2 regions of the Streptomyces sp. NPDC060366 genome follow, and region 1 is predicted to be linked to the other one. Evidence: riboswitches for the same ligand, from Rfam matches in the RefSeq annotation. Region 1 holds a riboswitch; the other holds the start of a gene.
The links. A riboswitch is a leader RNA that binds a small molecule or an ion and turns the genes downstream of it on or off. The one in region 1 is predicted to bind cyclic di-AMP.
Positions count from the first base shown of each region.

Region 2: linked by a shared signal. The riboswitch ahead of ACFWHU_RS12620 (M23 family metallopeptidase) and the one ahead of ACFWHU_RS20865 (C40 family peptidase) in region 1 are both predicted to bind cyclic di-AMP.

Region 1 covers NZ_JBHXDC010000008.1:107,051-112,406, reverse strand. Annotated here, with positions in the region: gene ACFWHU_RS20875 (ATP-dependent Clp protease proteolytic subunit) at 1-457, shown strand, start outside; gene ACFWHU_RS20870 (hypothetical protein) at 465-770, shown strand; cyclic di-AMP (ydaO/yuaA leader) riboswitch at 1,127-1,310, shown strand; gene ACFWHU_RS20865 (C40 family peptidase) at 1,314-1,787, shown strand; gene ACFWHU_RS20860 (ATP-binding protein) at 1,853-2,284, opposite strand; gene ACFWHU_RS20855 (8-amino-7-oxononanoate synthase) at 2,535-3,743, opposite strand; gene bioB (biotin synthase BioB) at 3,887-5,029, shown strand; gene ACFWHU_RS20845 (adenosylmethionine--8-amino-7-oxononanoate transaminase) at 5,022-5,356, shown strand, end outside.
Region 2 covers NZ_JBHXDC010000004.1:16,515-21,870, reverse strand. Annotated here, with positions in the region: gene ACFWHU_RS12640 (hypothetical protein) at 55-234, shown strand; tRNA gene ACFWHU_RS12635 (tRNA-Met) at 305-378, shown strand; gene ACFWHU_RS12630 (MerR family transcriptional regulator) at 564-1,310, shown strand; gene ACFWHU_RS12625 (PP2C family protein-serine/threonine phosphatase) at 1,447-2,853, shown strand; cyclic di-AMP (ydaO/yuaA leader) riboswitch at 3,150-3,304, shown strand; gene ACFWHU_RS12620 (M23 family metallopeptidase) at 3,316-4,380, shown strand; gene ACFWHU_RS12615 (PrsW family intramembrane metalloprotease) at 4,447-5,356, opposite strand, start outside.

The DNA of each region.
Region 1 (5,356 bases):
GGCGCCCGACCAGGACATCGCCCTCTACATCAACTCCCCCGGCGGCTCCCTCAGCGCCATGTCCGCCGTGTACGACACGATGCAGGTCGTCGGCTGCGACGTGGCGACCACCTGTCTCGGCCAGGCGGTGTCGACCGCCGCCGTCCTGCTGGCCGCCGGGGCGCCCGGCAAGCGGATGGCACTGCCCGGCGCGCGTGTCGTACTCCAGCAGCCGGGGATCGAGGAGCCCGTACGCGGCCAGCCGTCCGATCTCGCCATCCACGCCGAGGAGTTGCTGCGACTGCGGGCCCTGATGGCGCACATGCTGGTGCGGCACACCGGCCGGAGCGCCGAGCGGATCGACAACGACATCGACCGGGACACGATCTTCGACGCGCCGGGCGCCCTGGAGTACGGCCTGGTGGACCATGTCGCACAGGACCGCAGGGCGTCCCTCGGCCTCAACTCCCCCCGGTGAGCGCCCGATGCTGCCGGAACTGCCGCCGCTGCCCGCGCTGACCCGCGCCGAGGGCGACTTCGTCGACAGTTATCTCCAGGTCGTCGACCTGGTGGGCCGGATCAATCCGTCGCGGGGCGACGACACGTACGGCGCGCTGCGCGCCGCACAGGCCCTGGTGGCCAGGGCCGCCGAACTGCGCGACGCGCTGACGCTGATGCACGCCAGAGGCGAGAGGGAGTTGCACACGCCGACCCTGGACCGCGCCCTGCGGGTGCTCGACGGGGAGCGCAGGGCCGGGCGTGTCACCATGCCGCCCGGCCCTGCGACTTGATACGGGCCCGGCCCCACGGACCCGCGACACGACACGAACCGGCGGCCGACCGCCCCGTATGGACGCGTCCGTACGGGAATTGCCCGCTCGTTCGGCGTATCGACGCGCCCGCCGAGATCGGGACGGCGAGTTGCGACGGGTGATCGGCCGTCCGGCCGTAACACACCGCTGCGTCGCAGGTACAGCGCGTGAGTGGTCATATCAGCCGTTCACCGAATCGCCCACAGGGGCCCAAATAGCCCAAAAGTGACGAGGGTCACATCCAGTCGTTGCGGCTCGGAATTTCGCTGATGCCGCGTCAAGATCCGTTGGACGACAAGCCCCCGCCACCTCGGCGGGGCGGTCCGGGTGGACGCCGAGTCCTGCCGCCGCTCCGGATGACTGGTCGACACGAGTGGATCGGCAGGAGTGGAGGACCCGAGCAGTTCGGGGCGTTCCGACCATGGACCGCTCCTCGGGGTGAAGCCGCGCGAGCGGCCGGACATCTTCGCCTGTCCGAACCCGACAGGTCATCCTTCACAGGCGGCTGACGAAGGGTTGCGCATGTCCGCGCAGACGCATGTCCCGTCGCTGCTCTCCCGGGCCGGTACCGCATCGGTCCTCCTCGCCGCCGTCGGCGGCACGATGCTGGCGCCCGGCGCCGTGTCCGAGGCGCACGCCCAGCACGCCGCCGCCGCCAAGGCTCTCCATGTGGCCGCTTCCAAGAAGGGCGCGCCGTACAAGCACGGGGCGGCTGGTCCGCACCGGTTCGACTGCTCGGGCCTGACGGTGTTCTCGTACAAGAAGGCGGGCAAGTCGCTGCCGCGCACGGCGCAGCAGCAGTACAACAAGTCGCGCCACATCCCGGCCTCCAGCCGCAAACGGGGCGACCTGGTCTTCTTCCACTACGGAAACAGCGTCTACCACGTCGGGATCTACGCCGGAGCCGGCAAGATCTGGCATTCGCCGAAGTCGGGCCAGGTGGTGCGGCTGGAGCGCATCTGGTCGAAGAGCGTCTGGTACGGCCGCGTCCGCTGACGCCCGGCGGGTGGCGGGCCGTGCGCGGTAGCCGGTGCGCTGTTCCGGTGCGCGGGTGCGGCGGGTCAGCCCGGGGCGGGGACCGTCCAGGGCAGGGTGATCCAGACCGTCTTGCCGCCGTCCGCCGTGGGAGTGACGGACAGTCCGCCGCCGTACTCGGCGGTCAGCGCCCGGATGATGACCATGCCACGGCCGTTGTCCTGCTGGACCGCGGCCGGGAGCCGCCGCGGCCACCGCGGATGGCTGTCGGTGACTCCGACGCGCAGCCGTTCGTCGCGCTCCAGCGTGACGTCGACCGTGAAGGTCGGTGACGTCCCGAAGGTGTGCTGCACGGCGTTGGTCGCCAGCTCCGAGATGATCAGGCGAACCGTTTCGGCGGTCTCGGCGTCGTCGGGCAGGCCCCACTCCGAGAGGACGCGCGCGACATATCTGCGTGCCTCCGGTACCGAGGCGGGATCGCTCGGCAGGGTGACGGATGCTTCCTGATGGTCTGCCATGGCGACGCTGTCCCTTTCCCACCGGGACGCAGACCGACCTACGGCAGATGCCCGCGAGTACGTCCCCGGATTGCGCTTCGCGACACACTGCCATCAACGGCACCCGGCGCACGGGCGATCCGCCGGGATACGGCCCCGGTTGTCGCTCTAAGCGGTGAACCCTGCTACGCGCAAACGTATTTGAGCGGGCTCAAGTTTCCGGCCCCGGCGACCGAGGTGGGACACCCGTGGGCGGGCACCTACGCGTGCGTCAGACGGCCCGCCCCACGGCACCGGCGGGCGCGGTCGCGACGATCGTCGCGAGCGCCGCGGCGACCTGCCGGTCCGTCAGATCCGCACGGGCCGTGAGCCTGATCCGGGAGATCCCGTCCGGCACCGACGGCGGCCGGAAGCAGCCCACCACCAGCCCCGCGGCCCGGCAGTCGGCGGCCCAGCGCACGGCCGCGTCCGGGGAGGGCGCCCGGACGGAGACGACGGCCGCGTCCGGGCGTACGGCGGTCAGCCCCGCCCCGGTCAGCCCCTGGTGCAGCGCGTGCGCCACCGCCCGCGCCCGGACCGCCAGCGACGGGTCCTCGCGCAGCAGCCGCAGGCTCGCGAGCGCGGCGCCCACGGCGGCCGGCGCCAGTCCGGTGTCGAAGATGAACGACCGCGCGGTGTTGACGAGTTGGTCGATGACCCGGGCCGGCCCCAGGACCGCGCCGCCCTGGCTGCCCAGCGACTTGGAGAGCGTGACGGTGGCGACGGTCCCCGGGTCGCCCGCCAGACCCGCCGCGTGGACGGCGCCACGGCCGCCGTCGCCCAGCACACCGAGACCGTGGGCGTCGTCCACGAGCAGCGCCGCGCCCCGCGTACGGCACACCTCGGCCAACCGCGCGAGCGGCGCCGCGTCGCCGTCCACCGAGAACACCGAGTCGCTGACGACCAGGGCCCGCGAACCCTCGCGCGCTTCGAGCGTCTTGTCCACGGCCTCCGGGTCCGCGTGCGGTACGACGACGGTCTCGGCGCGCGAGAGACGGCAACCGTCCACGATGGAGGCGTGGTTGGCGGCGTCCGACACGACGAGCGAGCCGCGCGCGGTCAGCGCGGTGAGGGCGGCGAGGTTCGCGGCGTATCCGGACGACAGGACGAGCGCGGCCTCGAAACCGCAGAACGCGGCCAGCTCGCGCTCCAGTTCGGCGTGCAGGGCGGTGCTTCCGGTGACCAGCCGGGAGCCGGTGGCGCCCGCGCCCCAGCGGCGCGCCGCGTCGGCCGCCGCGCCCGTCGTCACGGGGTGGTGCGTGAGCCCCAGGTAGTCGTTGCTCGCCAGATCCAGCAGCGCCGAGCCGGCGTCGCGGGGCCGCAGCGTACGGACGAGACCGGAACGCTCGCGCCGGCGGGCCTCGTCGTCGATCCAGCCGAACGGATCCGGCGGAGCCGACGGGGCGGGCGTGCTCGGCACGGGCGGCGGCTCGGTTGGCACGGCTCAGGTCCTTTTGTAGGCAGCCCACAGACCCTAACCGTGGTCGAACCCGGCTCGAGTGTGGTCATACACACACCTGAATGCACCTGTCTTGTAGGATTCATCCTTGGCCCGGAGGCCCGCCGTAGGCCAGGATCGGCGCCATGGACCTGCTGAACACACTGGTGGAGAAGGGCCTTCGGCGCGAGCTGCCGTCGCGCGAAGAAGCGCTCGCCGTGCTGGCGACCTCCGACGACGATCTGCTCGATGTGGTGGCCGCGGCCGGGAAGGTGCGCCGCCAGTGGTTCGGGCGGCGGGTCAAACTCAATTACCTGGTCAACCTCAAGTCCGGGCTCTGTCCCGAGGACTGCTCGTACTGCTCGCAACGCCTCGGATCCAAGGCCGAGATCCTCAAGTACACCTGGCTCAAGCCCGACGAGGCGTCCAAGGCGGCGGCGGCCGGAGTGGCCGGCGGCGCGAAGCGGGTCTGTCTGGTCGCGAGCGGCCGGGGCCCGACGGACCGGGACGTCGACCGCGTCTCGCAGACCATCGGCGCGATCAAGGAACAGAATGCCGACGTCGAGGTCTGCGCCTGTCTCGGGCTGCTCTCGGAGGGTCAGGCGGAGCGGCTGAAGGCGGCGGGCGCCGACGCGTACAACCACAACCTGAACACGTCCGAGGCGACGTACGGCGACATCACCACCACCCACACCTACGCGGACCGGGTGGAGACGGTGCGGCACGCGCAGGGCGCGGGTCTGTCGGCCTGTTCCGGGCTGATCGCGGGCATGGGCGAGAGCGACGCCGACCTGGTGGACGTGGTCTTCGGACTGCGCGAGCTGGACCCGGACTCGGTACCGGTCAACTTCCTCATCCCCTTCGAGGGCACTCCGCTGGCCGACGAGTGGAATCTGACTCCGCAGCGGGCGCTGCGCATTCTGGCGATGGTGCGGTTCGTCTGCCCCGACGTGGAGGTCAGGCTCGCCGGCGGGCGTGAGGTGCATCTGCGGACGATGCAGCCGCTCGCGCTGCACCTGGTCAACTCGATCTTCCTCGGTGACTACCTCACCAGCGAGGGCCAGGAGGGCAAGGCGGACCTGGACATGATCGCGGACGCCGGGTTCGAGGTGGAGGGCACGGACACGACGACGCTGCCCGGACACCGCGGTGGTGGCTGCGACAGCCCGTGCGCGGGTACGCCGGTGGACGGTGCCGAACCGGCCGGGGCGGACACCGCGTCCGCCCGTACGGACCTGGTGACCGTACGGCGGCGCGGTGCGGGTACGGACCTGGCGCCCAATGCCTGACACATCGGGCGGGGGCGCTCTGGATCCGGACGCGCTGCTGGCGCTGGACCGGGCCCATGTCTGGCATCCCTACGGCCCGATGCCCGGCCGCACCGACCCGCTGGTGGTGGAGTCCGCCTCGGGTGTACGGCTCCGGCTCGCCCGGCCCGCCGAGGGGCGGGACGAGCTGGTCGACGGCATGTCGTCCTGGTGGTCGGCGATCCACGGCTACAACCACCCGGTCCTCAACGAGGCGGCGCACGGCCAGCTCGCGCGGATGAGCCATGTGATGTTCGGCGGGCTCACCCATGAGCCGGCCGTCCGGCTGGCGGCCCGGCTGGTGGAGAT
Region 2 (5,356 bases), on a different contig from region 1:
GGACGTGGGGTACACGCTCTGCCGATTGTCAGTGGCTGGCCGTAGCCTTACCCCATGTCAGCTTCCTCTGATGCCCGTCCTTCCGTCCGTCCTGCCGCCGTGGTCAACACGGAGATCCGTGCCCTGTGGGCGCGGGCGGGCCGGACGCTGTCCCCTGCCGAGCAGGACGAGTATCAGCGGCTTCTGGTCGAGTGGGCGGCCGCCGTCCACGCCGATGTGGTGGAGGCCGCTTAGGCCGATCGGTGCCCCGGACGGGAAAATGGAGATGATCTTGGTCCGGATGGCGTAATGTTGCATTCAACGGCGCGGGGTGGAGCAGCTCGGTAGCTCGCTGGGCTCATAACCCAGAGGTCGCAGGTTCAAATCCTGTCCCCGCTACTGGTAGAGAACGAAGGCCCGGATCCACTGGATCCGGGCCTTCGTCGTGCGCCGATCCCCTGCTGCCGACCACCTGCCGATTCCTGCCGATCCCCTGTCGGCCTCCCGTGTCGTCGTTCCTTGCCGCCGTGTCCCGCGAAATCGGGCTTGACCTTTACGTCACGTCAAGATTTAGCGTTCCGGACATGGAGTGGTCGATCCAGGACATCGCGAAGAAGGCCGGCACGACGAGCCGCACACTCAGGCACTACGGCGAGCTGGGGCTGCTGACCCCGAGCCGGGTCGGCGGCAACGGTTACCGCTACTACGACCAGGACGCCCTGGTCCGCCTGCAGCGGATCCTGCTGCTGCGTGAGCTCGGCCTCGGTCTGCCCGCGATCGCCCGGATCCTCGACGGCCAACAGGACACGGCCGCCGCACTGCGCACCCATCTCTCGCTGCTGGAACAGGAGCGGGAGCGGGTGGGGCGTCTCATCGCCTCGGTGCGGACCACTCTCCACAAGACCGAGAACGGAGGAGAGCTGATGGCCGAGGAGATTCTCGACGGCTTCGATCACACGCGCTACGAGCGTGAGGTGACCGAGCGGTGGGGCCGGGACGCGTACGAGAAGGGGGACCGCTGGTGGCGTTCGCTGAGCGAGAGCGAGCGGAAGGAGTTCATGGGCCGGCACGAGGACATCGCCCGGGACTGGGGCCGGGCCAGGAAGGACGGCCGCGCCCCCGACAGTGAGGAGGCGCAGGCCCTCGCGCGCCGCCACTACGAGTGGCTGTCGACCACGTCGAACGTCGGCAAGTCGTATGTCATCGGGGTCACCGCGATGTACGTCGACGACCCGCGCTTCGGCCGGAACTACGACAAGTACGAGGAAGGCGCGGCCGTGCTCGTACGGGACGCGATGAAGGTGTACGCCGAGCGCCATCTCACCGACTGACGGCCGCCCCGGCGGCCGGGCCCCGCCGATAGCCCAGTCGGTCGATGGCCGGGTAGCCGCCGGACGCGGAAAGAGTCAGCCTGGGAAGTGCGCGGTACCGTGCGCAGCCGTCGGCGGACCGGGCAGGAGACGACTGGTGGGGCACCTGAGAGACAACGGAGACGACGGGACGGCACGCGGCGGGAGCGACGACCGTTCCGCCGAGGGTGCCGCCCGCCGTCGCCTGTCCGCCAGGACCAGGCTCCGCAGTCTCAGGAACAGCGTCGAGCGCGGGATCCGGCGTAGCCTCCGGCGCGCCGACGCCGGCTTGGGTGAGGCGAGCCGGCCGCCGGAAGACCCCGACTGGGACGACTCCTTTTCCCCCGGCGGGCGTCCCTCCGGCTCCGGTTTCGACCGCCCCCGCAGGGCCAGGCGGCGGCGCGCCCGGCACCGCGCCCGCTCGCCGTATCCGATCGTGGAACTCCTGCCCGGCCTGATCATCGTGGTGGCGATCGTGCTGGACCAGGTGACCCCGACAGCCTTTACGGCTTCCCCGCTCTTCGCGGCGGCGCCGCTGGTGGCCGCCCCGTTCTTCTCGCTCGCGCGCACCCTCGTTGTCGGCATCGTGTCGACCCTGGTCTTCCTGGGGCTGCATCTCGGGACGGGGAATCTGCAGGACACCGCGACGATCAGTCAAGCGCTGAACGTCTTCACGGTCTCCGTCCTCGCGCTGGCCATCAACGGGGTCGTACGCCGCAGCGGTGAACGTCTCGCCTCGGCGCGGGTCATCGCCGAGGCGGCCCAGCGCGCCGTGCTGCCCACACCCGCCGCCCGCATAGGCGGGCTGCACATCGCCGCGCGTTACGAGGCGGCCGAGGAGGGCGCGTTCATCGGCGGTGACCTGTTCGCCGTCCAGGACACGGCGTACGGGGTACGGCTGGTGGTCGGTGACGTACGCGGCAAAGGCATGGGCGCCGTCGAGACCGTGGCCGTCGTCATCGGCGCCTTCCGCGAGGCCGCCGAGCAGGAGAGTTCGCTCGAAGGGGTCGCGCAGCGGCTGGAGCGGGCACTGGCGCGCGAAGGCACCCGGCGCAGCGGGATCGATTTGTTCGAGGGCTTCACCACCGCCGTCCTGGCGGAGATCCCGCATGTCGAGGGCATGGTGCGGGTGGTCAACCGCGGGCACCCGGAGCCGCTGGTGCTCGCCGCCGACGGCGCGCTGACGGTGCTTGCCCCCTCCGACCCGGCGCTGCCGCTCGGGATGGGCGAGCTGGGGGCCTGGCCGGACCGGGCGGACGAGGTCCCGTACGTGTCCGGGTCGACGCTCCTGCTCTACACGGACGGTCTCACCGAGGCGCGCAACGCGGCGGGCGTCTTCTACGACCCGCGCGAACGGCTGGCGGGACGGATCTTCCCCGGCCCCGACGAGCTGCTGGAGGCGATCGTCGGCGACGTACGGCTGCACACCGGCGGCGGCAGTACGGACGACATGGCGCTGCTGGCCGTCAGCCGGCCCACCGCGCGGCAGCCGGAGCGGCGCAGAACGATGCCCGTCGTGCCGTGAGGCGGCTCGTCGCGCCGCCCGCCCCGCACCCCGTCGTGCCGTGATGTCATCTCGACCGGCACGCTGTGTAGTTGAGGCGCACCGCTCCGCATAACATTTGACGCACCGTCAGTTCGAGTGTGTGATCGCACACGGCCTAAGAGTCGATCAACTCGCCCGATTACGCCCGCTTGTGGCCCGGTTGATCCCGGCCGTCATCGCTAACGATCACCCGGAACAGCTTGGAATAAGCCCCGGTCGTCTATTAACGTTCGATAACGCAGCGCGGTTGTCCCAGCCGTCGAAAGAGACGGCACCGTGCGCACGCGCCGAATTCCGCAAGGAAACCGGGGAACCACCAATTGGGGTGAATCGGGCGCCTCTTGCTGCCTCGTGCGGTCAAGAACGCTCGTAGGAGACCTTCCTGCTCCGAACCCGTCAGCTAACCCGGTAGGCGAGAAGGAAGGAAAGGAGAGCGCCCCAGTGGCGTCCAACAGGCCTGCCCCCGAAGCCTCAGCCCCGGCCCATTTCGGCCCCGGCAGCCGGCTCACCGGCACCGATCACAGCAACGGCGAGGCGAACAGGGACTGGGAGGAGTGGAATCCCACCGCGGACTCCATCCGTCCCGTACGCGGCAAGCACCGTGTCGCCAAGCAGCGCAACGCTCTCGCCCGCAGCTCCACGGTCCTCGGAGTAGGCGTCATCGCCGCGGTCGGCGCGGGAGGCATCGCCTCCGCCCAGGACAAGCCCGCGGTCTCGATATCACTTCCCGACGCGATCTCGGACAGTTTTCCCGACGCCAAGTCTCTTCCCGGCGTCGGGTCTTTCATGTCCGACGGGGACAAGAAGAACGACGAGACGCCCTCCCCGCTCACCACGGCGGCCCTCACCGCCGCTGACGCCCAGCAGGGCACCACCGACTCCGGCGAGGCGCTGCGCGCCCGGATCCTCCAGCAGGCCGAGCAGCAGCAGGCCGAGGCCGACGCCGCCCAGAAGGCGAGCGCCGAGACGGCCGCCGCCGAGACGGCCGCGGCCGAGGCCAAGAAGCAGCAGACCGACGCGCAGGAGAAGGCCGCCGAGGCGAAGCGCAAGGCCAAGGAAGCGGCGGAGGCCAAGGCGGAGAAGGAGCGTCTGGAGAAGCTGGCCGCCAGCTTCTCGCTGCCCACCTCCTCGTACACGCTCACCTCCACCTACGGCCAGACCGGCTCCATGTGGTCCTCCGGCCAGCACACCGGCCTGGACTTCGCGGCCCCCACGGGCACGCCCACCAAGGCCGTGCACAGCGCGACCGTCAAGTCGGCCGGCTGGTCGGGGTCCTACGGCTACCGCGTCGTGCTGGAGCTCGAAGACGGTTCGGAGATCTGGTACGCCCACCTGTCCTCGATGACGGTCAGCGCCGGCCAGAAGGTCACCACCGGCGAGACCATCGGACGCGTGGGAGCCACGGGCAACGTCACCGGCCCGCACCTGCACCTGGAGGTGCACACCGCGGGCGGCAGCGGGATCGACCCGCTGAGCTGGCTGCGCAGCAAGGGCCTCGCCCCCTGACCGGATCCGGACCAGGGTCGGATGATCCGGCCCTGTCCCCTCCGGCTTGATCCGAAGAAGCAGGACTCAGCTCCGATACGGGTTGTAGCCGCCGTAGTCGATGTACGGCGGCGGCGTCCACACCCGCCCCGTCGCCCGCGCCGCGTAAGCCAGCGCGGGCGACGCTATTTCCCGGCGCTGCCACATGTGGTGCAGCAGCTCCTGCTCGCGCTCGACGTAGTCCGGGCCCGCCGTGCCGCGCCCCGCCCGGTGGCGCAGGAACGCCAGGGACGTCGCGAACGCCTCGTACTCACCGACCGTGCGGGCCGCGTCGGCCCCGTAGCCGCGCCCCGCGACGGTGCGCGCGATCGAGCGCGCCCGCATCGAGGACAGGGCGAGCGGCTCGGTCTCGGCGAGCCAGCCGGCCGCCGCGTACGCGGGCAACTCGGCGGCGACCGTCCGCAGTTCGCGTTGCCGGCTCCAGATCGCCAGCCAGGTCAGCAGGGCGAAGGCGGGAACCATGAACGCCGCGTACACCGCGTAGAAGCCGTACGGGCCGAACAGCGAGGAGGAGCCGTTCCACAGCGCGTGCGTGCCCATGGCCAGCACGAGGCCGAGGACCGGCATCAGCCGGCGGCGGAAGCGCTGGCGGCGAGTGGCGAGCGCGGCGATACCGAAGCCGATGCCCGTCAGCACCGTGAAGAGTGGATGCGCGAACGGCGACATCACGACCCGTACGAAGAAGGTCGCCGCGGTCACGGACGCCAGGCCCGAGTTGCCGATCTGCTGGTCCTCGCCGAAGGCGCTGCCGAGATAGAGGATGTTCTCGGTGAAGGCGAAACCGGTCGCGGTGAAGCCGGCGACGACGACTCCGTCGACGAGACCGGTGAAGGACTGCCGTCGGAAGAGGAAGATCAGCAGGATCGCGGCGGCCTTCGCGCTCTCCTCGACGATCGGCGCGACCACGGTGGCGCCCAGGGACTCCGCGCCGCTGGGA